DNA from 3 places in the Cupriavidus sp. TMH.W2 genome. Region 2 is predicted to be linked to each of the others. Evidence: predicted binding sites of a transcription regulator. Region 2 holds the regulator's gene; each other region holds the start of a gene.
The links. Region 2 encodes sigma-54, which starts transcription at its own class of promoters, with help from an activator protein. Its sites were predicted from a motif close to TGGCANGNAANCTGCTTT; they were not measured.
Positions count from the first base shown of each region.

Region 1 (10,208 bases), on a different replicon from region 2:
CGATGTCACTGCGCTGGAGCGCGACACGCAGGCGCCGTAAGCCGCTTCGGTGACCCGCCTGACGCAAAAAAACCCGCCTCGGCGGGTTTTTTTGCGTCAGGCCCGTGCCGGTCAGCTGGCAGCCGGCGCCGAGGCGGCTTTCTTCTTGCTCTTCTTCTTGGTGGACTTCTTGGCCGGCTTCTTCTCCGCGGCCGGCGCGGAAGCGTCGGTCAGCTCGCTGCGGGTGCTCTTGTTCGCGCCCTGGGTGTACGGGTCGAACTTGTCGCCGGACTTGGCCCCCTGGGTGTACGGGTCGAACTTCTCGCCCGACTTGGCGCCCTGGGTATAGGGATCGAACTGCTTCTTGCCGCCGGTTTGCGCCTGAACGGCCAGCGAAGCGGCGCCGAGGCAGAGTGCGATCGCGGTCGCGACGAACTTGTTCATGGTTTCTCCTGAAAAATGCCGCCGTCGGGCGGTCGTGTATTTGGCCTGCCCTTCGCAGGGATGGCCCGGGCCAGTGTCGCCAACATCATTCACGGCTGTCAACTTGGGGCTTGCCCGGTACACCATCTCATGGAAACCCTGCATTGCGGCCCGGGCGCGAATGCGCGTGCGGGCCGCGGCGATGCCTGATTCGCTTATTCGGTGACTGCGTCCGACGGGTGCTTCCAGGCCGCGCGCACCTCGCCCGAGGGCGCCAGCGCAAGGTTGATGGCGCGGCTGCCGATGGGCTGCTGGAACCAGCGCTTCTGCAGCGTGGTGACCTCGGGGCCGGCAAAGGTCGCGGCCAGGGTCTGGTCGACCAGGCGCTTCCATTCCGGATCGGCCCTGGACAGCATCAGCGCGTTCTGCTCCACCGACAGCGCCGGGCCCACGATCACATATTGCGAGGGATCCTTGGCGCGGGCGCGCAGGCCGGCCAGCAGCACGTCATCCATGACAAAGGCCTGGGCGCGGCCCGATTCCAGCAGCAGGAACGACTCGCCGTGGTCCTTGGCGTAGACGTCGTGATAACCATACTGGCCCTTGAGGCGGCGCACGTGGCGGTCGCCGGTGGAGCCGGCGCTGGTGACCACGGTCTTGCCGCGCAGGTCGCCGAACGAGCGGATACCCGAGTCCGCGCGCACCAGCATGCGCACCGTCGACACATAGTGCGAGACGCTGAAGGCAACCTGCTTCTGGCGTTCGAGCGAATTGGTATTGGGGGCGCAGTCCAGGTCCACCAGGCCGTTGACCACCGCGGGGATGCGATTCTGCGGCGTGAGCGGCATCCAGCGCACCTTCAGGTCTTTCAGGCCCAGCTGCTGGCGCGCCGCCTCGGCCGCGCGCAGGCACAGGTCGACCGCATAGCCGGCTGGCTGGCCCTTGTCGTCGGCAAACGAGAACGGCAGCGCCGATTCACGGTAGCCCAGCACGATGGTGCCGGACTCGCGGATCTTGTCGAGGACCGGGCTTTGGGCGTGGGCCGCCGCCGGCGCGAGCGCGGCAGCGCAGAAGATTGCGAAGGCGACAGCCGCCAGCGAACGGCGGGCGCGCAGAAGGCGGGCGGACAGGGCGGGCAGGGCAAAGGCAGACATGCGGGGGGACCGGAGAGCGGCCGGCAATGCGGAAAAGTCGCAAGGGTATACCCGAGTCAGCAAGGGGCGAAGGACATTGTTGTCATAAGCAAATGCCTGCTGGCTAGGACATTGACCCCCCTGGGCCAAACTCGCTACAAGCCGGGATAGTGTGTAACGAATCTGCAAATAGTGTGGATTGCGCCACTTTAGAATGCCTCCAAACGGGTAGAATCGCGCCTTCAGTGCCATTTGCAACATTCCCATAACAATGAGCCCCCGTCCGTCGCGCCTGCCGTGCATCGACGTCCTGAAGGCCGTCAGCTCGCAGCTGATCGTGCTCCACCACCTGGCCTTCTACGGCCCGATGTCGGATACCGCCTATCACCTGGCCCCGGGCCTGGTGGACTGGCTGTATGACTACGCCCGCATTGCCGTCCAGGTCTTCCTGGTGATCAGCGGCTTCCTGGCCGCGCGCAGCCTGGCGCCGAACGGGCGGCTGGAGACCCGCCAGCACCCGATGCTGATGCTGTGGCGGCGCTACCAGAAGCTGGTGGTGCCCTATGCCGCGGCGATCCTGCTCAGCATTGCCGGCGCCGCGCTGGCGCGCCACTGGATGGCGCATGACTCGATCCCCGCGCCGCCCACGCTGCCCCAGTTTCTGGCGCACGTGACGCTGCTGCATAGCATCCTGGACGTGGACGCGCTGTCGGCGGGAGCCTGGTATGTGGCCATCGACCTGCAGTTGTTCGCGTTGCTGCTGGGCACGCTGTGGGCCGCGCGCGCCGTGGCGCGCGGGAAAGCCCCGGCGGGCGTGGCGGCCAGCATCGGCATGGTGGCGCTGGTGGCAGTGGCGTCGCTGTTCTGGTTCAACCGCGATGCCGCGTGGGATATCTGGGCCGTGTACTTCTTTGGCGCCTATGGCCTGGGCACGCTGGCCTACTGGGCCTCCAGGCCCGGCCGGCCGCTGCTGCCGCTGCTGCTGATCGGTGCGGTGGCGCTGGCCGCGCTGATGCTGGACTTCCGCCTGCGCATTGCCGTGGCGCTGGCCACCGCGCTGCTGCTGGCGCTGTCGCGCCGCGGCGGCTGGCTGGAACAATGGCCGCGCGCGCGCGTGGTGGGCTGCTTCGGGCGCATCTCCTATTCCGTGTTCCTGGTCCACTTCCCGGTATGCCTGGTGGTGAATGCGATGGTGTCGAGCCTCGCGCCGGGGCAACCGGTGCTGAACGCGCTCGGCATGGTGGCGGCGTGGGCACTCAGCAACGTGGCCGGTGCGCTGTTCTACCGGTTTGTGGAAAGCGCACAGCCGCTTGCGGCGCTGCGCGCGCTGTTCGGCAGCGGCCGGGACTCGGTGCGGGAACCGGGCCGCGATTCGGCCAGCCGCCCGACCGTGTAACGCTTGCAAGCCGCGCCGCGCGCCAGCGGCGCGAATTCCCTGAGCGGCGCTGCGCCAGCCTGGCCGTGCGCCGCTTCTTGCTGGTGCTTGCGCACGGCCGGTGTCTCGCCGTCGGCACGCGAAGGGTGCATGAGGCCCCGCGGACTTGCGTTCGACGCCACACACACAGGCGCGACACTCGCGTAAACGGGCATTGGGCGATGGCACAAAGGTTGCCTACTATGGAATCGTAAACCTGACCATTTGGTCAGGATTCCATCGGGAACCGAGGGTGCCATGTCCGACCATATCGTCCTCACTTCGCACGCGCGCCGCGACCATCCGGCCGAGCCGATCCACTGGGGCGCGCCCACGGCGGCTGAGCGGGGGCCGGTCATCGCCAGCCTGGCCAATCCGGCGCAGCGCAATGTGATCGGCACCCATGCCGGCGCCTATGCCATCTACCGTGCCCTGGCGGTGGCCTCGGGCGCGCTGCAGCGCGACCATCGTCCCGACCTGACCGATACGGCGCCCGCCGAAGCCATCGGACCGCATCCGCAATGGGGCGACCCGGGCAAGATTGTCTCGCTCGATCCCTGGGGCCACCTGGTGTCCACCGTCTTTGCCGACCGCATCGCGGCCGGCGTGGATATCCGCCCGACCATCGCCGTCACCCGCGCGCATATCAACATGCCGGAGCTGGTGTCGGCCATTGCGGCCGGCCGGCTCAAGCCCGACGGCGACATCCTCCATGCCAATGGCGACGTGCGCGTGACCAAGGCCGCGGTCGACCCGGTGTGGTACCTGCCCGGGCTGGCGGCCCGTTTCGGCATCAAGGAAAGCGTGCTGCGCCGCAGCCTGTTCGAGCAGACCGGCGGCATGTTCCCGGAACTGGTGACGCGGCCGGACCTGAAGGTGTTCCTGCCCCCCATCGGCGGCATGACGCTGTACTTTTTCGGCGATGTCAGCCAGCTGGGCAAGCCCGAGACCCGCGTGGCCTGCCGCGTGCACGATGAATGCAACGGATCGGATGTGTTCGGGTCAGACATCTGTACCTGCCGGCCGTATCTGGCACACGGCATCGAGGTGTGCATCGAGATGGCGCAGCAGGGCGGTGTCGGGCTGGTGGTCTATAACCGCAAGGAGGGCCGCGCGCTGGGCGAGGTGACCAAGTTCCTGGTCTACAACGCGCGCAAGCGGCAAGTGGGCGGCGACCGCGCCGAGACTTACTTTGCCCGCACCGAATGCGTGGCAGGCGTGCAGGACATGCGTTTCCAGGAGCTGATGCCGGATGTGTTCCATTGGCTGGGCATCCGCCGCATCGACCGCTGGGCGTCGATGAGCAATATGAAGCATGGCGCGCTGGTGGCGCAGGGCATCGAGGTGGTCGAGCAGGTGGCGATCCCCGAGGCCCTGATCCCCGCCGACGCCCGTGTCGAGATCGATGCCAAGGTGGCCGCCGGCTACTTCACGCATTACACGCCGCCGGATGCGAACGAACTGGCCCTGGCAAAGGGCAGGGGGTTGAAGGAATGACGATGTATCCCGAGGATGGCAGTGCCGGCAAGGACCGCCAAGGCACTGGCTGGCTCAGCCCGGTGCCGGAAGGGCATCCCGCTTCCGCGCTGCTGTGCGCCGAGGCGGTGCGCACCCATTGCGCGGCGGTCACCGAACACGTGGCCAGCGGCGCGTCCGAACTCTTCACCTGGCATCCCGACCGCGTGCACGCGATTGCCGATTACGTCGCCAGCACCATCCGCCAGCGCTATCCGGACCTGCAGGTGCCGTACCACAGCCGCTGGCGCCATTTTGAAAGCGGCGGCGCCGACCCGCGTGCGGACCGCTGGCAGGTGCTGTGCGAGCGTGCCGCGCTGAGCGGTCCCGAACACCGCGAGGAGCGCGCCCGCATCGGCATCGACCTGGTGATCCCGAGCGTACTGCTGGACGCGGGCGCCGGCCCCGACTGGCGCTACCGCGATCCGGCCAGCGACCAGGTGCTGACGCGCTCGGAAGGGCTCGGCGCGGCCAGCTTCGACCTGTTCGCGCGCGGCGGCTTCTCCGCGGCGCCGGGCGACCCGCTGCGCGCGGATGCTGAACGGCTGCAGCGCGTTGACGCCGACAGCATCGCCCACGCCTTCCAGGTCGCGCAGCACAACCCGCTGGTGGGGCTGGAAGGCCGCGCCGGGCTGCTGCGCCGGCTCGGCGAGGTGATGGAGGCGACGCCGGCGCTGTTCGGCCGGCCGGCCCGGCTGGGCAACCTCTATGACTACCTGAAGGCGCATGCGGTAGGCGGCCAGCTCGATGCCAGCTTCCTGCTGCGCACCTTGCTGGTCGGGCTGGGGCCGGTGTGGCCGGGGCGGATCATCGTCGAAGGCGTGTCGCTGGGCGACTGCTGGCGCCATCCGGCCGCGCCGGGCGGGCTGGTGCCGTTCCACAAGCTGACCCAGTGGCTGACCTATTCGCTGCTGGAGCCGCTGGAAGACGCCGGCCTGACCGTGACCGGCCTGGACGCGCTGACCGGCCTGCCCGAATACCGCAACGGCGGCCTGCTGTACGACTTCGAGCTGATGGTGCCGCGCGACCCCGGCTTCGCCGCCGAGCCGCATGCGGTGGATGAGGCCGTGATCGTCGAATGGCGCGCGCTGACGGTGACAGGCCTGGACCAGGTGGCCGACGGCGTGCGCCAGGCCCTTGGCCTGGCGGAGACGGATTTCCCGCTGGCGCGCGTGCTGGAAGGCGGCACCTGGGCGGCGGGGCGCCGCATCGCCGCCAAGCGGCGCCCGGGTGGTGCGCCGCCGTTTGCCATCGTCAGCGACGGCACGGTGTTCTGACTGCGCCGGCCGCCGGGCGGCCGGGCAATCGGCCACCCCGCTGGCAGGCATTGCATGTGAAACGTGGGATCAGGAGCGTCACCATGAACGACATGTCCGCTGTTTCCGCAGTTGAGCCCCTTGCCTGCGCGCCTGCAGAGCCCGCGGGCCTGCCCGGCGTGATGGTGGTCGACCACCCGCTGGTGCAGCACAAGGTCACGCTGGTGCGCAGCGAGGAAACCACCACCGACAACTTCCGCCGGCTGGTGCGCGAGATCAGCCAGCTGCTGACCTACGAAGCCACGCGCGACCTGGCGATGGAGACCATCGCCATCCGCACGCCGATCGCGCCGATGCAGTCGCGGGTGCTGTCCGGCAAGAAGCTGTGCCTGGTGTCGATCCTGCGCGCGGGCAATGGCTTTATCGACGGCATGCTGGAGCTGCTGCCGGCGGCGCGCGTCGGGCATATCGGCCTGTACCGCGACCCCGAGACGCTGGAGCCGATCGAGTATTACTTCAAGATGCCCGAAGACATCCAGGAACGCATGGTGATCGTGGTGGACCCGATGCTGGCCACCGGCAACTCGGCCATCGCCGCGCTGAACCGGCTGAAGGAGGCCGGTGTCACCACCATGAAGTACGTGTGCCTGATTGCCTCGCGCCCCGGGCTGCGCGCGCTGCGCGCGGCGCATCCCGAGGTGGGCATCGTCACCGCGGCCATCGACGACACACTCAACGAGCACGGCTATATCGTGCCCGGCCTGGGCGATGCCGGCGACCGCCTCTACGGTACGCGCTGATGGACACGCAGGCCGGCGCCGCGGCGCGCGGTCCGCTGCCGGCGCGCGATGCCTCGGGCGGGCGCATCCGGCAAGAGAACCAGGCCATGATCCTGCACGCGGCCGAGCACGTGTTTGCGCGCGCGGGCTTTGCCGGTGCCACCATGGCCGAGATCGCGGTGCGCGCGGGCGTGCCCAAGTCCAACCTGCATTACTACTTCCGCACCAAGCAGGCGCTGTACCGCGCGGTGCTGGCGCACACGCTGCAGCTATGGCTGTCGGAAGCCGACATCATCCGCGAAGAGCTGCCGCCACAGGTCGCGCTGGAGCAGTACATCCGCGCCAAGATGCGGCTCTCGGCCAGCCATCCGGACGCATCGCGGGTGTTTGCCAACGAGCTGCTGCATGGCGCGCCCGAGATCGGCGAGATCCTGCGCCATGCCCTGCGCGAACTGGTATCGCGCAAGGCCGCGGTGGTGCAGCAGTGGATCGACCGCGGCCAGATGGCACCGGTCGACCCGCAGCACCTGTTCTTCACCATCTGGGCCGCCACGCAGACCTACGCGGATTTTGAATCGCAGGTCTGCGCGGTGCTCGGCGTCAACCGGCTGGGGCAGCAGGACTATGCGCACGCCACCGAGCACGTGGTGGTGATGCTGCTGCGCGGCTGCGGCCTGGCGCCTGAGCCGCTCGCCTGAGCCGCACAACTTCTACCTGCGACATCGACAACACATGCTCGACCTGATCCTGCGGCGCTGCAACCTGCCCGACGGGCGCACCGGCATCGATATCGGCATCGCCGGCGGCCGCATCGCCGCGGTGGAGCCGGCACTGGCCGCGCGCGCGGGCGAGGAAATCGATGCGGCTGGCCTGCTGGTGACGCCGCCGTTCGTTGATGCGCACTTCCATATGGACTCCACGCTGTCGTACGGGCTGCCGCGCGTGAACCAGTCCGGCACGCTGCTCGAAGGCATTGCGCTGTGGGGCGAGCTCAAGCCGATGCTGACGCAGGAGGCGATCGTCGAGCGTGCGCTGGCCTATTGCGACTGGGCCGCGGCGCGCGGGCTGCTGGCGATCCGCTCGCATGTGGACGTGTGCGACCCGCGCCTGCTGGCCGTGGAGGCGCTGCTGCACGTGCGCGAACGCGTGCGGCCCTACCTCGACCTGCAACTGGTGGCGTTCCCGCAGGACGGGGTGTTGCGCGCGCCCGGCGCGCTGGACAACCTGAAGCGCGCGCTGGACATGGGCGTCGACGTGGTCGGCGGCATCCCGCATTTCGAGCGCACCATGGCGCAGGGCGCGGAATCGGTGCGGCTGCTGTGCGAGCTGGCGGCCGATCGCGGCCTGCGTGTCGACATGCATTGCGACGAGAGCGACGATCCACTGTCGCGCCATATCGAGACCCTGGCCAGCGAGACTGCGCGGCTGGGCCTGCAGGGCAGGGTGGCGGGCTCGCACCTGACCTCGATGCATTCGATGGACAACTACTACGTGTCCAAGCTGATTCCGCTGATGCGCGAGGCCGGTGTGGCGGCAATCGCCAATCCGCTGATCAACATCACGCTGCAGGGGCGGCACGATACTTACCCCAGGCGCCGCGGCATGACCCGCGTGCCGGAGCTGATGGCGGCCGGCGTGCCAGTGGCGTTCGGCCACGACTGCGTGATGGATCCCTGGTACAGCCTGGGCTCCGGCGACATGCTGGAAGTGGCGCACATGGGATTGCACGTGGCCCAGATGACCGGGCAGGAGCCAATGCGCGCCTGCTTTGACGCGGTGACCGCGGTGCCGGCGCGGATCCTCGGGCTGGATGGCTACGGCCTGGCGCCCGGCTGCCGTGCCGACCTGGTGCTGCTGCAGGCGCGCGACCCGGTGGAGGCGATCCGGCTGCGCGCCGCGCGGCTGCGGGTCCTGCGCGCCGGCAAGACCATCGCCAGCATGCCGCCGGCAACGGCCACGCTGGCGATGGCGGGCCGCCCGGCGCAGGTAGACTTCCTGCGACATGGCGGCGAGCAATAGAAAGCACAAAGTTTTATGCGGAGAGGTGTTGACAGCATCAGTTACGCTCGGCATAATTGCGTTCTTCGCATCGCAGCAGCAATGCAGCGAAACGAAGCCCAGATGGCGGAATTGGTAGACGCACTAGGTTCAGGTCCTAGCGGTGGCAACACTGTGGAGGTTCGAGTCCTCTTCTGGGCACCAATATTCGGAAAGGCTCGCGCAAGCGAGCCTTTTTTCGTTTCGGCCCGTGCGAGCGGGCTACGCTTCGAACAGGTAATGGAACCCGCGGCCATGCGGTAATGCCATTCAGTTAGCGACGTTCGTTCCCGCGCAGGCGGGAACCCAGTGACTTCATCCCCGAAGGGGGCGTGAAAGACGCTGGATTCCCGCCTGCGCGGGAATGACGGTAGGGCTTGAGACCTTAACTGAACGGCATTAGCGGCCATGCGGGTTTTTTTGCGTCCGTCGCATCGACGGGGCTTGCAGCAGGCCGGCATTCCTGGTCTTGTGCTTCGCGCACGCAATTGCGCCCCTCTGCCTTGGCGCGGTGCATGGCCGCGTCGGCGACGCCGAACCGGCGCTGCCTCCTGTCCAAATCGCCGGAGATTTGCGGCAACCAAGCCCCCATCCGCGTCAAGATCCGCGCCGCCCGCGGGCGCGCGCAAGCGAACATTTCCCGGCTAACGATGGCATGGCAATTGACCTATGCTCGAACTCATCGGGCAAGCTTTTATAACGTCCGAAGGTGGTTGCCATGGCTGTGGTCTTGTCATCATCGAGAGAGAGGGAGGCGGGGGCGAACCCCGGGTGGCACGGCTGTGCCGCGCACCCCGGTGTTGTCCTGCATTACCTGCATTGCTGCAGCATCCTGGCCATGCTGATGTGTGCGCTGGCCCACGCCGATGAGGCAGTTCCGGACGGCCAGGGCCTTTCAGGCTGGGACCAGCCGCTGCAGGCCAACCTGGCGCCGCCGGCACCGCCGGCAGACCAAGTGGCCGCCAGGGCCGAAGCGCCTGGCTGGGCGGTCCAGCCCGCCGAGCCCATCGTCGTCGAGTACGCGGCCCCACGGCCGCCGTCGCCACCCCCACCCGCATTGCCGCTTGTCATGGCCCCCGGGCCCGATGACGACGCCCCGGGCCTCGCCGCCGTGGACCGCGAGACCGCTGCCATGCCCGAACGCCCGCGCCGGTTGTCGCTGCACCTGGACGACGTCACCAGCGCGGGGGGCTTTGCCGACAATCGTGTGCGCACCATGGCGCTGGCTGTCGATGCCGTGGTGCCGCGCGCGGGCGGCCTGACCATCCAGCCGCGTCTGCAGATGGCCTACCAGCCCGGCATGAGCCCGGTCTCGCCAACGCAGTCGGAAATCTTGCCCGGCGATGCCAGCGCCACCGGCATCGGCGTGCGCCTGTACGGCGCGCAGCCCACGCGGCTGGCCGGCATCTATCCGTTCGTGGAAGCGGACTGGTGGCAGGACAGCCGCAAGCAGGTCATCAATATCAACGGCACCAAGATCGATGCCGACCTGCTGCGCGGGCTGTTTTCGTTCAATATCGGCGCGCACGGCAACACGGCGACCGGCGTGAAGCTATGGTTCAAGGTGAGGGCGGGACACGGCCCGAGCGGAACGGTCGGGGCGCGGTACCGGTGGTAACCGGCAAAGGGGCGCAGGAATGAAAAAAGGGCTTCCGTTTCCGGAAGCCCTTTT
Region 1 is NZ_CP193793.1:1,740,316-1,750,523, reverse strand. Features, by position in the region: gene ACREYQ_RS25430 (hypothetical protein) at 1-40, shown strand, start outside; gene ACREYQ_RS25425 (amino acid ABC transporter permease) at 112-423, opposite strand; gene ACREYQ_RS25420 (amino acid ABC transporter substrate-binding protein) at 618-1,556, opposite strand; gene ACREYQ_RS25415 (acyltransferase family protein) at 1,807-2,931, shown strand; gene ACREYQ_RS25410 (GTP cyclohydrolase II) at 3,208-4,446, shown strand; gene ACREYQ_RS25405 (URC4/urg3 family protein) at 4,443-5,741, shown strand; gene upp (uracil phosphoribosyltransferase) at 5,825-6,520, shown strand; gene ACREYQ_RS25395 (TetR/AcrR family transcriptional regulator) at 6,520-7,197, shown strand; gene ACREYQ_RS25390 (amidohydrolase family protein) at 7,232-8,518, shown strand; tRNA gene ACREYQ_RS25385 (tRNA-Leu) at 8,615-8,701, shown strand; gene ACREYQ_RS25380 (hydrolase) at 9,255-10,154, shown strand.
Region 1: the regulator sigma-54 is predicted to act here: its motif matches at 3,133-3,150, upstream of ACREYQ_RS25410 (GTP cyclohydrolase II).

Region 2 (10,208 bases):
TCGATGATCTCGGGCACCACTTCGGTGGCGCCGGCCTTCTGCAGCGTGTCGAGTTCTGAATCGTCCACCGTGCGCACGATCACCGGCAGCGCGGGCGCCACTTCCTGGACATGGTGCAGCACCTTGAGCGCCGACGGCGTGTTGGCATAGGTGACGATCAGCGCGGCGGCACGGTGGATGCCGGCGGCGATCAGCGCCTCGCGCCGGCCCGCGTCGCCGTAGACCACGGTATCGCCGGCGGCGGCGGCCTCGCGCACGCGGTCGGGGTCCAGGTCCAGCGCCACATAGTTGATGCCCTCGCGCTCCAGCATATGCGCCAGGTTCTGCCCGCTGCGGCCGAAGCCGCAGATGATGGCGTGCTTCTCGGTCTGCAGGCTCTGCGCGGCGATGCGGGTCATGTTCAGCGACTGCATCAGCCATTCGTTGGCGGCAAAGCGCAGCACGATGGCGTCGCTGTACTGGATCAGAAACGGCGCCGCCAGCATCGACAACAGCATCGACGCCAGGATCACCTGGATCAGCACCGGGTCGACCAGGTTCAGGCCGTCGATCTGGTTGAGCAGCACGAAACCGAATTCGCCCGCCTGCGCCAGCCCCAGCCCGGTGCGGATGGCCACGCCCTGGCGCGAGCCGAAAACCCGCGCCAGCACCGAGATCAGCAACAGCTTGAACAGTATCGGCACTACCAGCAGCGCCAGCACCAGCCACGCGTGGTCCAGCACCACGCGGATATTGAGCAGCATGCCGATGGTGACGAAGAACAGCCCCAGCAGCACGTCGCGGAACGGCTTGATGTCTTCTTCCACCTGGTGGCGGTAGGGCGTCTCGGAGATGAGCATGCCCGCCATGAAGGCGCCCAGCGCCATCGACAGGCCCAGCCGCTCGGTCAGCGCCGCCATGCCCAGCGTCACCAGCAGCAGGTTCAGCATGAACAGTTCCTGCGAGCGGCGCGCCGCCACCACATGGAACCAGCGGCTCATCAGGCGCTGGCCAAGGAAGAAGATGGCGCCCAGGGCCACCACGATCTTGAGCGTGGCCAGGCCCAGCGCCGCCATCAGGTCGCCCGGGTCGCGCGACAGCGCCGGGATCACGATCAGCAGCGGCACCACCGCCAGGTCCTGGAACAGCAGGATGCTGATGATATTGCGGCCGTGCTCACTCTCAAGCTCCATGCGCTCGGACAGCATCTTGGAGACGATCGCGGTGGAAGACATCGCCAGCGCCCCGCCCAGCGCCACCGAGGCCTGCCAGGACATCGGAAACAGCCAGTTGAACGCCCAACTGGCCGGCACCACCGCCAGCATCGACAGCACCACCTGGGAGCCGCCCATGCCGAACACCAGCCGCTTCATCGAGCGCAGCTTGCTCAGGTTGAACTCCAGCCCGATCGAGAACATCAGGAAGACCACGCCGAATTCGGCCAGGTACTTGGTCTGCGCGGTGTCGCTGGCCAGCCCCAGCGCATGCGGGCCGATCAGGATGCCGACGGCCAGGTAGCCCAGCATCGGCGGCAGCTGCAACATGCGGAATGCGACCACGCCGAAAACGGCGGCGGCCAGCAGCACCAGGGTCAGTTCCAGCGGAGAATGCATCAGGCGGTCAGGGTGACCGGCCAGGCGCGCGTCCGACCCGGCACGGGCGCCCTGCCGGCAAGATACGGCGAGCACTGCAAGCACGATGTGCGCCATGGGTCGGGCCAGGCGCCATCGCATTCGTTGGTATACTTCGTCGCCATGATAGCCAATTTCGATGCGGATCGAGCACTCAGGCTCGCCCGCGACACTCTCCAGACGGAAGCCGACGCGGTTTCCGCACTTTCCGCACGCCTGAACGGCGACTTTGCCCGTGCCGTGCAGCTGATCCTGCAATGCACCGGGCGCGTGGTCGTCTCCGGCATCGGCAAATCCGGCCATATCGGGCGCAAGGTCGCGGCCACGCTGGCCTCGACCGGCACGCCGGCGTTCTTCGTGCACCCGGCCGAAGCCAGCCACGGCGACCTGGGCATGGTCACGCGCGACGACGTGCTGATCGCCTTCTCCAATTCGGGCGAGACCGGCGAGCTGCTGTCGATCATCCCGATCGTCAAGCGCATCGGCGCGCGGCTGATCTCGGTCACCGGCAACCCCGACTCCAACCTGGCCAGGCTGGCCGACGTCCACCTGGACGCGGCGGTCGAGAAAGAAGCCTGCCCGCTGAACCTGGCGCCCACGGCCAGCACCACCGCAGCGCTGGCGCTGGGCGATGCGCTGGCGGTGGCGGTGCTGGACGCGCGCGGTTTCGGCGAGGAAGACTTCGCCCGCTCGCACCCCGGCGGCGCGCTCGGGCGCAAGCTGCTGACCCATGTGCGCGACGTGATGCGCACCGGCAACGCCGTGCCCGAGGTGCGTGAGAACACGCCGCTGGCCCAGGCGCTGATGGAAATCACCCGCAAGGGCATGGCCATGACCGCGGTGGTGGACCCGGACGGGCACGCCATCGGCGTGTTCACCGACGGCGACCTGCGCCGCCTGCTGGAAACCCCGCGCGACTGGAAGACCGTGCCCATCGGCGAGGTCATGCACCGCAACCCGCATGCGGTCAATGAGAACCAGCTGGCCGTCGAAGCGGTGCAGGTGATGGAAGCCAACCGCATCAACCAGTTGCTGGTGGTGGATGACAGCGGCCGCCTGACCGGGGCGCTGCATATCCACGACCTGACGCGCGCCAAGGTCATCTGAGCGGGCGCGCCCGGCAACCAGGCACAACGCCAAGGACACCATGCAGGCACTCCTCGCCTCCCTCAGCGGCATCGTCATGCGGCTGCTGCCGCTGCTGCTGATGGCCATCGTGGCGGGCAGCACGTTCTGGCTGGTCCAGATCAACTCCCCCAAGGAAGAGCAAGCCGCGAACAGCGCCAAGAAGCACGAGCCTGACTACTTCATGGACGGCTTCTCGGCCACCGAGCTGGCGCCTGACGGCAGCACCAAGATCCGCTTCACCGGCGATCGCATGGTCCATTTCGAGGACGATCAGACCTACGAGGTCACGCGTCCCGCCATGCGCGCGTATGAGCCGGAGCGCCCGCCGGTGACCGCCCGCGCCGACCTCGGCCGCATGAACGCCGAAGGCTCGGTGATCGACCTGTACGGCAACGGCTTCGTGCTGCGCCAGCAGGGCGCGGACGCGTCCAGGGATCCGCAGCTGACCGCGGCATCGAGCTACTTCCAGCTGCTGGTCAACGACGACATCGTCAAGACCGACAAGCCGGTCAAGCTCACGCGCGGCCCCTCGGTGATGACTGCCAACGGCCTGATCTTCAACAACGTCACCCGCGAAGTACAATTGCTCGGCAATGTACGCGGCACCATCGTCACCGGCCCGTCGCCGGCCCGCGCGCCGGGGTCCTGAACCCTGGCCTTGCCGGGCCGCGCATGCGGCGCCGGAGCGTGCCGGCCGGCACGAACCCGTGCAAACCCGCGTGAAAGCGCGCCACCACGTATCCCGACGCCCTCAAGCAACCCTGCCAACATGACCGCTTCCCTGACGACTTCGTCCCGTCGACGCACCGCCCCGGCCCTGCTCGCGCTGGCCATGGCCTTCGGCCTGCTGGCCCAGCCTGCCCTTGCCGAGCGCGCGGACCGCGACAAGCCGATGGTGCTGGAGGCGGACAACGCCAGCTACGACGACGTCAAGCAGATCTATACCCTGACCGGCAACGTGGTGCTGACCAAGGGCACCATGATTCTGAGGTCCGACGCCGCCGAACTGCGCACCGACCCCGAGGGCTACCAGTTCGCGGTGGCCACCGCCAAGCCGGGCAAGCAGGCCTATATCCGGCAGAAGCGCGAAGGCGTCGACGAATACATCGACGGCTGGGGCGACCGCATCGAATACGACGGCAAGCAGGAATTCTCCAAGCTGATCGGCAATGCCCGCATGGCGCGCCTGCAGGGTGCCAAGCAACTCGACGAGATCCGCGGCGCGGTGCTGACCTACGACAGCCGCAAAGAGTTCTACACGGCTGCCGGCGGCAGCGGCGACGCCGCGGCCGCCAATTCGTCCGGCCGCGTGCGTGCGGTGCTGTCGCCGCGCCAGGACCCGAAAGCCGGCACCCCGGGCAGCGGCGGCTCGCCGCTGGACCTGAAGCCGGCCCCCGCGCCCGCCAACAAACCATGACGCCGGGCGCGGACCTGCCCGCCCGCGCCTGAAACGCCCGAACGCCTGACTGTGCCCATGACCGATACCGCAACCATCGCCGACAAGCCTTCCGTCGAAGCCTCCACCGTCCTTCCCGGCGGCAGCACGCTGGTCGTGCGCCACCTGAAGAAGCGCTATGGCTCGCGCACGGTGGTCAAGGACGTCTCGCTCGACGTGAAAAGCGGTGAAGTGGTCGGGCTGCTCGGCCCCAACGGCGCGGGCAAGACGACGTCGTTCTACATGATCGTGGGCCTGGTGGCGCTGGACGAGGGCGATATCGTGCTCGACGGCGACCATATCAGCGGCCTGCCGATCCACGAGCGCGCGCGCATGGGGCTGTCGTACCTGCCGCAGGAAGCCTCGGTGTTCCGCAAGCTCAACGTCGAAGAGAACATCCGCGCGGTGCTGGAACTGCAGCTGGACAAGGGCAAGCCGCTGGCCAAGGCCGAGATCGAGCGCCGCCTGGATGCGCTGCTCGACGACCTGCAGATCGCGCACCTGCGCAACAACCCGGCGCTGTCGCTGTCGGGCGGCGAGCGCCGCCGCGTGGAAATTGCGCGCGCGCTGGCGTCGTCGCCGCGCTTTATCCTGCTGGACGAGCCCTTCGCCGGCGTGGATCCGATCGCCGTGGGCGAAATCCAGCGCATCGTCAGCTTCCTCAAGGCGCGCAACATCGGCGTGCTGATCACCGACCATAACGTGCGCGAGACGCTCGGCATCTGCGACCACGCCTACATCATCAGTGAAGGCGCGGTGCTGGCCGCAGGCCAGCCCGAGGACATCATCGCCAATGACGCCGTGCGGCGCGTCTACCTGGGCGAGAACTTCCGCATGTGACATGACGGCCTGCCCCTGGCGGGCAGGCATTCCGGCGGGGCGCGCGCGGACGCGCCACAGCCAGCGGCGATCACGACCCATCAGCGATAGCAATTTCCGTTCCAACATCGGAAAGATGCGCATAAAATAGGTCGCATGAAACCGTCGCTACAGCTCCGCCTCTCCCAGCACCTGGCGCTCACCCCACAGCTGCAACAGTCGATCCGGCTGCTGCAGCTTTCCACGCTGGAACTGCAGCAGGAAGTCGAACAGGCCCTGACGGAAAACCCCCTGCTCGAGCGTGAGAACGACTGGATCGAGAGCCCGCTGCGCGTGGCCGCCGATGGCTCGGTCAACGTCCAGAGCGCACCCGCGCCCGCCCCCGCCGAACCGCAGGGCAATGGCGACGCCCGCGCCGACGGCGCGGGTGACGACGACAGCTTTGGCGATAACAACAGCGGCGACGACTACGGCAGCAGTGACTGGAGCCTGGACGACTTCGCCCGCCGCCCGCAAGGCGACGAGGACGAAAAGACGCCGATGCAGCTGCGCGAGGCCGAGCCCACGCTGCGCGAATACCTGATGGAGCAGCTGACGCCGCTGAAGATCTCGGCGCGCGACAAGGGCCTGGCCATCTTCCTGATCGAGTCGCTCGACGACGATGGCTACCTGAGCGCCTCGCTTGAAGAGATCTGCGCGGAGTTGCCCGAAGAACTCGAATTCGAGCTCGACGAAGTCCATGCGATCCTGACGCTCTTGCAGAGCTTCGACCCGCCGGGCGTGGGCGCGCGCAATGCCGCCGAGTGCCTGGTGCTGCAATTGCGCCGCCTGACCCACCCGCAGCGCGACCTGGCGCTGAATATCGTCACCAATCACCTGGAGTTGCTTGCAGTACGCGACTACACGCGGCTGAAGAAGGCGCTGCAGGTCGATGAAGTGGCGCTGAAGGCCGCGCACGACCTGATCCGATCCCTGGCGCCCTACCCGGGCCATGCCTACAGCCGCCCGGAAGCCGATTTCGTGGTGCCGGACGTGTTCGTGCGCAAGAGCGGCGGCGGCTGGATCGCGCAGCTGAACCCGGATGTGATGCCGAGGCTGCGCATCAACGATATGTATGCACAAATCCTGCGTGGCGCAAAAGGGGAAACCGGCACCGCGGGGTTGCAGCAGAAACTGCAGGAGGCACGCTGGCTGATCAAGAACATCCAGCAAAGGTTCGATACGATCCTGCGTGTCTCGCAAGCCATTGTCGAGCGTCAAAAGAACTTTTTCACCCACGGTGAAATCGCCATGCGCCCCTTGGTTTTGCGGGAGATTGCCGATACACTGGGATTACACGAGTCAACCATCTCCCGGGTGACGACCAATAAATACATGGCAACGCCGATGGGTACTTTCGAACTGAAGTACTTCTTCGGCAGCCACGTGTCCACCGAAACCGGTGGCGCGGCTTCATCAACGGCCATCCGCGCCTTGATCAAGCAACTGATAGGAGCCGAAGACCCGAGGAATCCCCTTTCCGACAGTCGCATCGCCGAACTGCTGGGTGAGCAAGGCTTCGTTGTCGCACGACGCACCGTTGCCAAGTATCGCGAGGCCCTGAAGATCCCCGCAGTCAATCTCCGCAAGTCTTTGTAGCCGAGCCCACCGCCTGCCTGGTGAGGCTCTTTCAGAAGGAGAAGCGCTATGAACTTCAAGATCAGTGGACACCACCTGGACATCACGCCCCCTCTGCGTGAGTACGTGGAAACGAAGCTGGAGCGAATCGTCAGGCATTTCGATCAGGTCATTGGCGTTAGCGTGCTGCTCTCTGTCGACAATCACAAGGAAAAGGACCGGCGTCAGTACGCAGAAATCAATCTACATCTCAAGGGCAAGGACATCTTTGTCGAGGCGCATCACGAAGACCTTTATGCAGCGATCGACGCACTCGTCGACAAGCTGGACCGTCAGGTGATCCGCTACAAGGATCGCGTGCAAGGCCACGACCGCGAAGCGGTCAAGTACCAGATGGCCGCAGCGCAGATGCAGCAATGACCGTGCCCGGCGGCCCCGAAGAGGGCTGCTGAATCAGGATTGACCAGGCAAGCCGCGCCACGAAGCGCGGCTTTTTTGCGCCCATGCGTGGCGCCACGGCAGGTTGTGGCGCCGGAGCAAACGCTTTTCACCCGAATGAGCAAGGGTGTTCGCAAGCGCGGCGGCAAGGTGTATGCTGCGCCATACAAAGAGAGGGAATCCTGGCCGCGCCCTGCATCGGTGCGACGGCTCCCGGCCCGGAGGCACGATTGCATCGCCATGTATCGTTCTGCACCAGCTTGCTCCGCTGCACTGCACAATGCGAGGGTGGCCGCTGCTCTATAATGGGCCGAACGCCTCCGGCCAGGCCAGGGGCAGCCCGGAGCCAGCCCCCTGCCCGGCGGAACGATCCGCCCGCTAACTGAAATCCTGCGCATCGCCCATGAATCGTTTGGCCAAACTGCTGCCACCCGGCAACATCAATCTCGACGTCAGCGTCACCAGCAAGAAACGTGTGTTCGAGCAAGCCGGGCTCCTCTTCGAGAACAACCATGGCGTGGCACGCGCCATCGTGACCGACAACCTGTTTGCGCGCGAGTCGCTGGGCTCCACCGGCCTGGGCGCCGGCGTGGCGATCCCGCATGGCCGCATCAAGGGACTGAAGCATCCCCTGGCCGCCTTCATGCGCCTGGCCGAGCCGATTCCGTTCGAGTCGCCCGACGGCAAGCCGGTATCGCTGCTGATCTTCCTGCTGGTGCCCGAACAGGCCACGCAGCAGCATCTGGAAATCCTGTCCGAGATCGCGCAACTGCTTTCGGACCGCGACATGCGCGAAGGGCTGGCGACGCTGCCCACGCCCGATGCCGTGCACGAGTTGCTGATCGCATGGCACCCCTGATCCTCTGATCCCCCAAAGCGGGCCGGCACAGACCGGGCAGGCGCCACGCGCTTCGCACACCGCCCTACCAGTCATCCCGCATGGAACTCACCGGCGTCACCTCCCAGTCCATCTTCGACGACAACGCAGCCGACATCAAACTCTCGTGGGTGGCCGGCCTGGAGGGCGCGGACCGCGCCTTTGACGTGGAGTTCGCCCGCGAAGCCACCTCCGCCGCCGACCTGGTGGGCCACCTGAACCTGATCCACCCGAACCGCATCCAGGTGCTCGGCAAACCCGAGATCACCTACTACCAGCGCCTGGACGACGAGACCCGCAAGCGCCAGATGGGCGAGCTGATCCTGCTGGAGCCGCCTTTCCTGGTGATCGCCGACGGCATGGAGCCGCCACCCGACCTGGAACTGCGCTGCACGCGCTCGTCCACGCCGCTGTTCACCACGCCGGTATCGTCGGCGGCGGTGATCGACCACCTGCGCCTGTACCTGTCGCGCATCTCCGCGCCGCGCGTGACTATGCACGGCGTGTTCCTCGACATCCTGGGCATGGGCGTGCTGATCATGGGGGAATCGGGGCTGGGCAAGAGCGAACTGGGCCTGGAACTGATCTCGCGCGGCCACGGGCTGGTGGCCGACGATGCGGTCGACTTCGTCCGGCTGGGGCCGGATTTCATTGAGGGCCGCTGCCCGCCGCTGCTGCAGAACCTGCTGGAAGTGCGCGGCCTGGGCCTGCTCGATATCAAGACCATCTTCGGCGAGACCGCGGTGCGGCGGAAGATGAAGATCAAGCTCGTGGTGCAGCTGGTGCGGCGCAACGACGGCGAGTTCGAGCGGCTGCCGCTCGATTCGCAGTACCTGGACGTGCTGGGCCTGCCGATCCACATGGTCAAGATCCAGGTGGCGGCCGGCCGCAACCTCGCCGTGCTGGTCGAGGCCGCCGTGCGCAACACCATCCTGCGCCTGCGCGGCATCGACACGCTGCGCGACTTCATGGACCGCCAGCGCGCCGCCATGCAGGCCGACGTCGTGTCGCGCGGCCAGGGCCGCCTGCTGTAAGCCCGGCGTTTTCAATTGCTTACAACGGGACGGACGCAAAACGTCAACTTTTCTCAGGCATGCTCCGTTTTGTGCTGTAATGGGCATCACGCCCGTTACGGAAGCTGCAACGCCGGCAATGGCGCGCGGCCATGGAGTTTTCCACCCCGAGGAGAGCAAGCATGAAGAAACTGATCGCGATGTGCGCGCTGGTCACCCCAATGATCGCGGCCAGCGCTTTTGCGCAGACCGCCGCCACGCCGGCCAAGCCGGCGGCAACGGCCCCGGCAATGCCTGCCGCACCCGCCACGTCCGCCACGCCGGCTACCCCGGACAAGCCCGCGGCCAACGCCCAGCAGGACAAGATGAAGGCCTGCAATACCCAGGCCTCCGGCAAGAAGGGCGACGAACGCAAGGCGTTCATGAAGGAATGCCTGTCCAAGGCCGGGGTACCCAAGACCCAGCAGGAGAAAATGGCCTCCTGCAGCAAGTCGGGCAAGGGCAAGAAGGGCGACGAGTACAAGGCCTACATGAAGGATTGCCTGTCCAAGTCGGCCTGAGCGGCGGCACAAGCTGCAGAAGCAATGGCGAACCGGGAGGTTCGCCATTTTTGCTTGTCAACGCACTGTCATGACGCAGCCGGCACCTGATGCTATGCTTCAGGTGCTATGCGCATCATCCTCATCACCGGCATATCCGGTTCCGGCAAGTCCGTCGCACTGAACGTCCTGGAAGATGCAGGCTACTACTGCGTGGACAACCTGCCGGCCCAGTTCATCCCTGAACTGACCCGCTATCTCGACAGCCAGGGCTATACGCACCTGGGCGTGGCCACTGACATCCGCAGCCGCGAATCCCTGGACCAGCTGCCGGACACCGTGCGCGCACTGGCGGCCGAGCACCAGGTCGAGGTGATCTTCCTGACTGCCAGCACCGATGCCCTGGTGCAGCGCTACTCTGAGACGCGCCGCCGCCATCCGCTGTCGGTGCGCACCGACGGTGTGACGGGCCCGGGGGGCGAACCTGCCTTCAACGACACCGCGCTGATGGAAGCGATCGAGATGGAGCGCGCGCTGCTCAGTCCGCTGGCCGAGGCCGCACACCGTATCGACACCAGCAATGTGCGCACCAATACGCTGCGCAGCTGGATCAAGGAACTGATCCGCGAAGACAGCCAGCGCCTGACGCTGCTGTTCGAGTCGTTCGGCTTCAAGCACGGCGTGCCCAGCGATGCCGACATGGTGTTCGACGTGCGCTCGCTGCCCAACCCC
Region 2 is NZ_CP193792.1:420,753-430,960, reverse strand. Features, by position in the region: gene ACREYQ_RS02045 (monovalent cation:proton antiporter-2 (CPA2) family protein) at 1-1,592, opposite strand, end outside; gene ACREYQ_RS02040 (KpsF/GutQ family sugar-phosphate isomerase) at 1,734-2,717, shown strand; gene lptC (LPS export ABC transporter periplasmic protein LptC) at 2,758-3,387, shown strand; gene lptA (lipopolysaccharide transport periplasmic protein LptA) at 3,508-4,155, shown strand; gene lptB (LPS export ABC transporter ATP-binding protein) at 4,213-5,013, shown strand; gene ACREYQ_RS02020 (RNA polymerase factor sigma-54) at 5,149-6,630, shown strand; gene hpf (ribosome hibernation-promoting factor, HPF/YfiA family) at 6,679-7,029, shown strand; gene ACREYQ_RS02010 (PTS sugar transporter subunit IIA) at 7,451-7,906, shown strand; gene hprK (HPr(Ser) kinase/phosphatase) at 7,987-8,958, shown strand; gene ACREYQ_RS02000 (PsiF family protein) at 9,120-9,497, shown strand; gene rapZ (RNase adapter RapZ) at 9,606-10,208, shown strand, end outside.

Region 3 (10,208 bases), 180 kb from region 2:
AATACCAGCGCAGCCGTTCCATCCACTGACGGCCCTGCGCGGGATCTCCGGTCAGCGCCAGCAGCAACGCGGTGCGCGAGATCATGGTCGGCGTCGGCAGCAGGTGGACGGCGGCGATGTGGGCGGGCAGCAGCTCCGCCGCGTTCTCAGGCGTGATGGTGGCCTGTCCGGCGGCATCGGCCTGCGCATGCTGGCGGAACCAGAAACGCGGCATCGGCAAGGCATTGCGGCCCTCGCTGCCGGCATATTCGCGCGCTTCGGCGCGGCGGTAGTCTTGCCACATGGTGCCCAGCACGACTGCAGCCACAACGACGAACGCAAGCGCCAGCCCCCGCGCCACCGGCATCGGCACGCGCCAGCGCCCGAAGCCCGACGGCTCCAGCCAACCGAGCATGAAGCAGAACGGCAGGAAGAAATACAGGTAATGCAGCGGGTATTCGAGCATCGAATGCGCGCACAGCATCGCCAGCCAGGCCAGCACCAGCACGGTCTGCTTGCGGTCTTCGCTGTCGCCGTGCCACAAGCGAACGTGAATCACGCGCCATAGCCACGCCAGCAGGATCACGCCCACGCCGGCGGTGCCGACGATGCCCGTCTTCGCCAGCAAGTCGAGAATGGCGTTGTGCGCGTGCAGGGACATCTCCACCTTGACGCCGACTTGCTGCAACTGCTGGAATTGCGCCCAGCCGAACTCACCCCAGCCGACACCGAACCAGGGGTGGGAGCGGAACATTGCCAGCGCATGCGTCCACAGCGCGCCTCGCGCGGACATCTGGTCTTCGGCCTCAAGCTGCGCGATGGTATCGAACAGGTGCCAGTCAAACGCATGGCCTGCCGCGCGGATCGCAGGCTGCAGGATCAACAGCATTGCCACCATCGCGACTGCGGCGACAAGCAGACCGATTGGCCGCTGCATGGGATCCAGGTCGCGTCGAGCGCCTCGCGCGAGCCACGCGGTGACCAGCGCGTACGTCGCAGCCAGACCAACATGCAGCACGCCGGTGCGCGAACCGGATAGCACGATGCCGCTTTCCAGCAAGGCCACGGCTGCGAGCCACATCGGGAAGCGCAGGCGGCCACGCGAGGCCAGCCAGACTGACGCGGCCAGCGCCAGGCCTTCGACGGTGGCTTGGTGGTTGGGCTGGTTCAGGTTGCCCCAGAGGCGGCGGTTGGTGTCGTAGAAGTAGGTGGAGACTAGGCCGAGGGTATGGGGCTCGAGGTGGAAGAGTTGGATCCATTGGGTGAGAGTGCCCAGGAGGCCAGCTAGTAGCAAGGCAATGGCCAAGGCGTCGGCCATGGCTGGCCGAGCGTGCCGGGACGACGACTGACCGCATCGCCACGCCGCAATCATGACCATAGTTCCGAGCGTCAGGGTGAATTGCGTGAGAAGGCGGCTGCCCGAGACATCGAGCATACCGGCCGCAGCCTGTGCAAGGCTGGCGGCAATGGGCCAAAGCGGAAACACTGCGGCCCAAGGCAATACCGTTGCGCTTGGCGACCGCTGATGCCTTAGGACAAAAGCTATACCGCAAAGCGCGGCTGTAAACGATGCCGCCACCCATTCGCCGTAGAACGTTGCAAGTGGCAGCGTATGTTTTGAGACCAGCAGCGGAACAACAATTGCTAGGACAACGGCGGCCGTCGGCATATCGATCCTGGACGGCGGCATGAGGAGCGCCTTGTTGGAGAATTGGCGCATGATAACTTGGACGTTGGGCAAAAAAGGCGCCCGAAGGCGCCTTCATCCTACCTCAAGCCAAGCGGATCAGCTCGATGCGCAGTTGATACCACGGCCGCCCGTGGTTGCCGTGGAGCTACAACCCGTGCCGGTCAGTGCCCAAGCCACAACACCATTAGCCAGCGTCGGAGTAATAGTCAGAGCCATTTTTGCCGAAGGCGAGGCGTTATCCATGCCCGTGGTCGTCAGCGTAATAACGCCATTGGTTGCCGACACGGCATCGACGTATGCGATCGTCGCGCCAGCGTTGTTGGCAGCGATTGCCGCCGGAATGTCGTTAGTACCCGTGTTACAGCCAGTCAGCGTGCCCGTGGTCTGAGCACACATTGCGATCGTCATCTTGAATGAATCAATGCCGGCGAGTGCGCCCGATACCTTGGAACGCTGAGTATAGTCAGAATATTGCGGAATGGCGATTGCGGCCAAAATACCAATGATCGCCACCACGATCATCAGTTCGATTAGCGTGAATCCCTTCTGCACCCGTTTTTTAATTCCCCTCCGTGCTTTTTTCATGTCATGACCCCTAGTTGGCATTTTTGGCGCGCAGCAGCAAACTGCTGGGCACCGCGTTACAGGAGCAGACCTAGCTCGTAGCGGGGCGCCCAATTGCTTACGATCAAATTAGCTCGATGCGCAGTTGATACCGCGGCCGCCCGTGGTTGCCGTGGAGCTGCAACCCGTGCCGGTCAGTGCCCAAGCCACAACACCATTAGCCAGCGTCGGAGTAATAGTCAGAGCCATTTTTGCCGAAGGCGAGGCGTTATCCATGCCCGTGGTCGTCAGCGTTATAACGCCGTTGGTTGCCGAAACGGCGTCGACGTACGCGATCGTCGCGCCGGCGTTGTTGGCAGCGATTGTCGCCGGAATGTTGTTCGTGCCCGTGTTACAGCCAGTCAGCGTGCCCGTGGTCTGAGCACACATTGCGATCGTCGTCTTGAATGAATCAATGCCGGCGAGTGCGCCCGATACCTTGGAACGCTGGGTGTAGTCAGAATATTGCGGAATGGCGATTGCGGCCAAAATACCAATGATCGCCACCACGATCATCAGTTCGATCAGCGTAAAGCCCTTCTGGACACGGCGGCCCAGCTTCTTAAGTTGTACCCGTTGCATGATTTGACCCCTCGAAGAGATTTTGGTTAAGCGTCCCACGTCTTCCGTTTCGTGACGCGGGGGCAATTGAGCAGTAAGCGTGCCAGCGGCATTCCCCGTCCATAGGGCGCAATAAGCGACAAATTTCGTCACCCGTCAGGGGGATACTCGCCGGTTGCGCCAAAAATTGTCACCCTGACCCGCCATCGCCGACCAGACCGACAAAATGTGCGATCACTCACATGAGTTAGTTCGGTTGGAAGTTGTCCATCAAAAACGAGGGCGGCTCGTAGTGAGCCGCCCTCGTTTGTCATTCCCGCGCAGGCGGGAATGACAGGCTGGAAGCGTCCAGGCCCTTTAAGCCGTCTGTGCGGCGCGCCGGCTCAGCAGCTTGCCCATGATCACCACCAGGATCGCCCCGGCGGCGCCGAATACCAGGTGGGCGTGCGGCACATGGACTTCGAACCAGGCGGCGTCGACCGGGTCGCTGACCAGCATTTCGCCAGCCAGGTAGCCCAGCAGCGCGGCGCCCAGCACGATGATGACCGGGAAGCGTTCCATCACCTTGAGCAGGATGGTGCTGCCGAACACGATCAGCGGGATCGACAGGCCCAGGCCCAGGATCAGCAGCATCAGCTGGCTGCCTTCCGGGCCCTTCTGGGCGGCGGCGGCCACGGCGACCACGTTGTCCAGCGACATCACCAGGTCGGCGATCAGGATGGTGCGGATGGCGGCCCAGATATTGTCCTTGGCGTCATGGCCGTCCTCGTCGTCTTCGCCGGTCAGCAGCTGCACGCCGATATAGACCAGCAGCAAGGCACCGATGATCTTCAGGTACGGCAGGCTCAGCAGCTTGACCGCGGCCACGGTCAGCACCACGCGCATGACGATGGCGGCGGCGCTGCCCCAGAAGATGGCCTTCTTCTGCTGGGCGGGCGGCAGGTTGCGCGAGGCAAGCGCGATCACCACGGCGTTGTCGCCGGACAGGACGATGTTGGTCAGGATGATCGATCCCAACGCAATCCAGAAAGTGGTGGAAGACAGCAGTTCCACGGGGAGGCTCCTCGAGTTCTATCTATTGGCCCGGCCCGCCATATGATGGCGATTCGGATGTCTGAAAACACAGACATGAATATTTATCGTACGAACCTTTCGATTCGGTTTCAAACCCCGGCGAGACCACTTGGGAGATACCCTAGGAACCGTCCCGCCAGAATGACATTGCCCCCGCACGGGGCGGGGGCAATCAGATGCTTGTCATTCCCGCGCAGGCGGGAATCCAGCGTTGTTAAAAGTCACTGGGTTCCCGCCTGCGCGGGAACGACAGGCTATCAGCAAATTACAGCATTGCCTTCAGCAGGCGGGCCATTTCAGACGGGTTCTTGGTCACCTTGATGCCGCAGGCTTCCATGATTTCCAGCTTGGCCTGGGCGGTGTCGGCACCGCCCGAGATCAGCGCGCCGGCGTGGCCCATGCGCTTGCCCGGAGGCGCGGTCACGCCAGCGATGAAGCCAACCACCGGCTTCTTCATGTTGTCCTTGATCCAGTAAGCCGCGTTGGCTTCGTCCGGACCGCCGATCTCACCGATCATGACCACGGCGTCCGTTTCCGGATCGTCGTTGAACATCTTCATGACGTCGATGTGCTTCAGGCCGTTGATGGGGTCGCCACCAATGCCCACGGCCGACGACTGGCCCAGGCCCAGCGCGGTCAGCTGGCCCACGGCTTCATACGTCAGCGTGCCCGAGCGCGACACCACGCCGATGCGGCCCTTGCGGTGGATGTGGCCCGGCATGATGCCGATCTTGATTTCGTCCGGCGTGATCAGGCCCGGGCAGTTCGGTCCCAGCAGCAGGGTCTTCTTGTTCTCGCGGCGCATGCGGTCCTTGACTTCCATCATGTCGCGCACGGGGATGCCTTCGGTGATGCAGACCACCAGGTCCAGGTCGGCGTCAACGGCTTCCCAGATCGCGGCAGCGGCGCCTGCGGGCGGCACGTAGATGACCGACACGGTGGCGCCGGTCTGGGCCTTGGCGTCCTTGACGCTGGCGTAGATGGGAATGCCTTCGAAGTCTTCGCCGGCCTTCTTCGGGTTCACGCCTGCGACGAAGCAGTTCTTGCCGTTGGCGTAGTCGCGGCAGCCACGGGTGTGGAACTGGCCGGTCTTGCCGGTGATGCCCTGGGTGATGACCTTGGTGTCTTTGTTGATCAGAATGCTCATTTGCGTTTCCTTTCCGTTTTCCGTGCCTGTCGTTCCCGCGAAGGCGGGAACCCAGTGTCTTTAAACGGCTATCGTCGGATAGAGATCGTTCCAGTAAGGGTTCATTCCTTCAATCAGCCGGACCTTCCAACTTCGGTTCCACTTCTTGATCTGCTTCTCTCGCGTGATGGCCGCATCTGCGGACTCATGGGTTTCGAACCAGACCAGTCGATGGACACCGTGTTTCTGCGAAAAGCCTTTAACAAAATCGTTCTTGTGTTCCCACACGCGCCTTATGAGGTCGGACGTGACGCCAAGGTAAAGGGTCCCATTCCGATCACTCGCCAGCAGGTAGACATAGAACGTCTTGCGCACTGACTAAAGTCGCTGGGTTCCCGCCTTCGCGGGAACGACAAGCAAAACCCAGCGGTATCCTTACTTGCCAGCGGCAGCGGCCACCACCTTCTGGGCGGCTTCTTCCATCGTGTCGGCCGAGATGATGGGCAGGCCCGAGTCGGCCAGCATCTGCTTGCCGAGGTCCTCGTTGGTGCCCTTCATGCGCACGACCAGCGGCACCGTCAGGTGCACGGCCTTGGAAGCGGAGATCACGCCTTCGGCGATCACGTCGCAGCGCATGATGCCGCCGAAGATGTTGACCAGGATGGCCTCCACGTTCGGGTTGCTCAGCATCAGCTTGAAGGCTTCGGTCACCTTCTCGGTGGTGGCACCGCCGCCCACGTCGAGGAAGTTGGCCGGCTCGCCGCCGAACAGCTTGATGGTGTCCATGGTGGCCATGGCCAGGCCGGCGCCGTTCACCAGGCAGCCGATGTTGCCGTCCAGCGAGATGTAGGCCAGGTCGAACTTCGAAGCTTCGATTTCGTTGGCGTCTTCTTCGTCCAGGTCGCGGTAGGCGACGATTTCCGGATGACGGAACAGGGCGTTGGAGTCGAAGTTGAACTTGGCGTCCAGGGCGATGACCTTGCCGTCGCCGGTCAGGATCAGCGGGTTGATTTCGGCCAGCGATGCGTCGGTTTCGTAGAACGCCTTGTACAGGCCTTGCAGGGCCTGGCGGGCTTGCGCCACGCTTGCGTCGGGCACGCCGATCTTGCGGGCGATGTCGTCGGCTTCCGCGTCGGTCAGGCCGACCGACGGTTCGATGATCAGGGTGTGGATCTTTTCCGGGCTGTGGGCAGCGACTTCCTCGATGTCCATGCCGCCTTCGCTCGAGGCCATCAGCGCGACCTTCTGCGAGACGCGGTCCACCACCAGCGAAACGTACAGTTCCTTCTTGATGTCGGCGCCTTCTTCGATCAGCAGGCGGTTGACCTTCTTGCCTTCCGGACCGGTCTGGTGCGTGACCAGCTGCATGCCCAGGATGTTCGAAGCGTAGGTCTTGACGTCGTCGATGCTCTTGGCAACCTTCACGCCGCCGCCCTTGCCGCGGCCACCCGCATGAATCTGGGCCTTGACGACCCACACCGGGCCGCCGAGCGTTTCTGCGGCCTTCAGGGCCTCGTCAACCGAGAACGCGGGAATGCCGCGCGGAACCGGCACATTGTATTTGCGCAGGATTTCCTTGCCTTGATACTCATGGATATTCATGCGTGTTTCCTTTCGGGTAGGCGTAAAAGGTAGAAGGGAAGAATCTGAAAGAAGACGAACTCTCTCGTCGGGCTGGCCAATCCTGAGAATCAGCCGGAGGTGCCGGTCGGCCGCTCGGCCGGGACAGCGTCGTTGCCATCGTTTGCGTCACCACCGCGGTCGCCATTGGCCGCGGCTGGCGCCTGAGGCGCCGTTGCGACGGCAGGCGCGGCCTCGGCCCTTGCCTTGGGCTTCGGCTGGTGACCATACCAGCGCGGGTAAAACTGACGGACCACCTCGCCATCGAAACGCAGGGCATGGCAGCCGTTCAACTGATAGGGCGGTTCCGGATTCGGATCGTCCTCGCCGTTGCCGCGGATATCGATGACTTCACCGGCAAAGGCCTGGATCGCGGTGCTGGGCAACACGCCCGCGGCCTCGGTCAGGTGCGAGCAGCCGTGCATGCCGCCCAGGCGCTCGCGCACGGCCTTGCGGAAACCCTTGAGCAGGTTCAGCCCGATCAGCTTGCGGTAGGCCGGGCCGATCGTGTCGCAATGGGACGGATACGGCACCCAGTCCGAGCAGGCCTCGGCATCCAGCACCGTCATGGCCTCGTTGATCGTGATGCGCAGCCACAAGTCGTGCAGAGGCTGGCCCACCGGCCGGACGCGGTCGCCGGCCAGTTCGATGTCGCGAGGCTTGGTGTCGGTCAGGCGCACCTCGATATCCCACAAGCCGTCCTCTCTCTGGTACGCCTCGGCCGTAATGGCGCGACGGTGACGCTGGGAGCGGTTGACGGGCTGGGACAGAGGCATGGCCAGGCTGGAAATACGGGGGCTGGGGAACGGCGGCGCCGGAGCGCCGAATAACCCGGGGAGTTTAACATGCCGCGCCGCGTTGGCCGGGAACATCCTTGCGCGGCAACTGTCGCGTCGGGATTGTCGGCCGACCATGGCGCCCCGCCATGGCACGGCGCCTTGCCGCAATGCGCCAGCGGACACCGGCTCAACGGTGGCAACAAAATCGTCGCAAGTTCAGGCCGGAGATAATGCAACGCAGTGAATACACCCTGATGCCATTGCAGGTACTCCGGCCGGGAAATGCCGCAAGCACCACGCACTGGCGCTCAACCCTCGTCGCCGTAGTCTTCGTCCGCACCCTGGATGATCTTGCTGACGACCGCACGCGAAAATCCGCGCGCCACCATGAAGCGGATCTGCTTTGCCCTGGCCTCGGGCGTGTCCGGCGGGGTGCCGAAGCGCTTGCGCCAGACCTCGCGCGCGCGCTCGACTTCGGTGGCGCGCAGCCGCTCCTGCAGTTCACCCAGCTCTTCGCTGCCCAGCTTGTGGGTCTTGGCTTCCTGCATCACGCGCGCGGTGCCGTAACGGGCGCCGCGGCGATGCACCAGGCTATCGGCAAAGCGCTGGTTCGACAGCCAGTTCTCGCGCTCCAGCGCGTCCAGCAGCTGCTCCAGTTGCTCGGCCGATTCGGCATGCGGCGCCAGCTTGCGCGCCAGCTCGGCGCGGCTGTGCTCGCGGCGCGACAGGTAGCCGACGGCGCGGGCCTTCAGCGAAAGCGGGGGACGGGTTGACATGGATGGATTGGTAAATTCCACTGTCATTCCCGCGCAGGCGGGAAGGACAGGCAAAAAACTAAAAGGCCGGGGCATCGGCGATGCCCCGGCCTTCCGGATGGCGCAGTGGCCGCCGGCGCGGTCAGTCTTCGACCGCTACCGCCGTGGCCGTGGCTGCGGCCGTGGGGTTCATCGCCACCACACCCAGCGCCGCGCGCACCTTGTTTTCAATCTCGTCGGCAATATCGGGGTTCTCGCGCAGGTATTCGCGCGCGTTGTCCTTGCCCTGGCCGATCTTGTCGCCGTTGTAGCTGTACCACGCACCCGACTTCTCGACGATCTTGGCGTCCACGCCCAGGTCGATGATCTCGCCCTGGCGCGAAATGCCCTGGCCGTACAGGATGTCGAAGAAGGCCTCGCGGAACGGCGGCGATACCTTGTTCTTGACCACCTTGACCTTGGTCTCGTTGCCGATCACGTCGTCGCCCTTCTTGATCGAGCCAATGCGGCGGATATCCAGGCGCACCGAGGCGTAGAACTTCAGCGCGTTGCCGCCGGTGGTGGTTTCCGGCGAGCCGAACATCACGCCGATCTTCATGCGGATCTGGTTGATGAAGATCACCAGGCAGTTGGTACGCTTGATGGTGCCGGTCAGCTTGCGCAGCGCCTGGCTCATCAGGCGGGCCTGCAGGCCCGGCAGCGAATCGCCCATTTCGCCTTCGATTTCGGCCTTGGGCACCAGCGCCGCCACCGAGTCGATCACGATCAGGTCGATCGAGCCCGAGCGCACCAGCGCGTCGGTGATTTCCAGTGCCTGCTCGCCGGTGTCCGGCTGCGAGATCAGCAGGTCGCCGACGTTCACGCCCAGCTTGGAAGCGTAGCTGACGTCCAGCGCGTGCTCGGCGTCGATAAAGGCGCAGGTGCCGCCCAGCTTCTGCATTTCGGCCACGACCTGCAGCGTCAGCGTGGTCTTGCCCGACGATTCCGGACCGTAGATCTCGACCACGCGGCCGCGCGGCAGGCCACCGACGCCAAGTGCGATATCCAGGCCGAGCGAACCGGTGGAAACCACCTGGATGTCCTTCTCGACCTCGCCGTCGCCCAGGCGCATGATCGAGCCCTTGCCGAACTGCTTCTCGATCTGGGAGAGCGCGGCGGCAAGCGCCTTTTGCTTCTCGGCGCTCACGCCGGCACCTGCCTTCTTGTCGTCCATGGTCGTCCTTGAGTCAATGGTGTATAAATAGGCCGCATGTGGCGCGGCACCGGCATTTGCCGGCATCAGCGCCGGCCCGGCTGTCTGCGCGGCCGCACTCCAGGGGGTCTCCCCGGGCGGCCCCAGCGGAACGTGCGGGTACTGTATAAAAAAACAGTATGCTTGGCAAGCCCCATCGCGCCGCCTGCGCCCGTTGCGCATCCGGTGCCGGCTATGCCGGCCAGGGTGGAGACAACCATGCGCATTCTGATCGCCGAAGATGACGACGTACTGGCCGACGGCCTGACGCGCTCGTTACGTCACTCCGGCTACGCCGTCGACTACGTCGCCAACGGCCTGGAAGCCGATTCTGCATTATCGACCCAGACCTTCGACCTGCTGATCCTGGATCTGGGCCTGCCGCGCATGTCCGGGCTGGAAGTGCTCAAGCGCCTGCGCGCGCGCGGCGCCATGCTGCCGGTGCTGATCCTGACCGCCGCCGACAGCGTCGACGAGCGCGTCAAGGGCCTGGACCTGGGCGCCGATGACTATATGGCCAAGCCCTTTGCCCTGTCCGAACTGGAAGCGCGCGTGCGCGCGCTGGTGCGGCGCGGCGCCGGCGGCGGCGCCACGCTGATGCGGCACGGGCCGCTGGCCTACGACCAGGTCGGGCGCATCGCGTATCTCAACGACCAGATGCTGGAGCTGTCCGCGCGCGAGATCGGCCTGCTGGAGATCCTGCTGACGCGCTGCGGCCGCCTGGTGTCGAAAGAGCAGCTGGTGGACCACCTGTGCGAATGGGGCGAGGAAGTCAGCAACAACGCCATCG
Region 3 is NZ_CP193792.1:599,476-609,683, reverse strand. Features, by position in the region: gene ACREYQ_RS02865 (PglL family O-oligosaccharyltransferase) at 1-1,669, opposite strand, end outside; gene ACREYQ_RS02860 (pilin) at 1,766-2,254, opposite strand; gene ACREYQ_RS02855 (pilin) at 2,363-2,854, opposite strand; gene ACREYQ_RS02850 (TerC family protein) at 3,191-3,886, opposite strand; gene sucD (succinate--CoA ligase subunit alpha) at 4,173-5,054, opposite strand; gene ACREYQ_RS02840 (GIY-YIG nuclease family protein) at 5,115-5,408, opposite strand; gene sucC (ADP-forming succinate--CoA ligase subunit beta) at 5,469-6,635, opposite strand; gene ACREYQ_RS02830 (DUF2889 domain-containing protein) at 6,725-7,429, opposite strand; gene recX (recombination regulator RecX) at 7,741-8,208, opposite strand; gene recA (recombinase RecA) at 8,330-9,400, opposite strand; gene ACREYQ_RS02815 (response regulator) at 9,638-10,208, shown strand, end outside.
Region 3: the regulator sigma-54 is predicted to act here: its motif matches at 2,922-2,939, upstream of ACREYQ_RS02855 (pilin).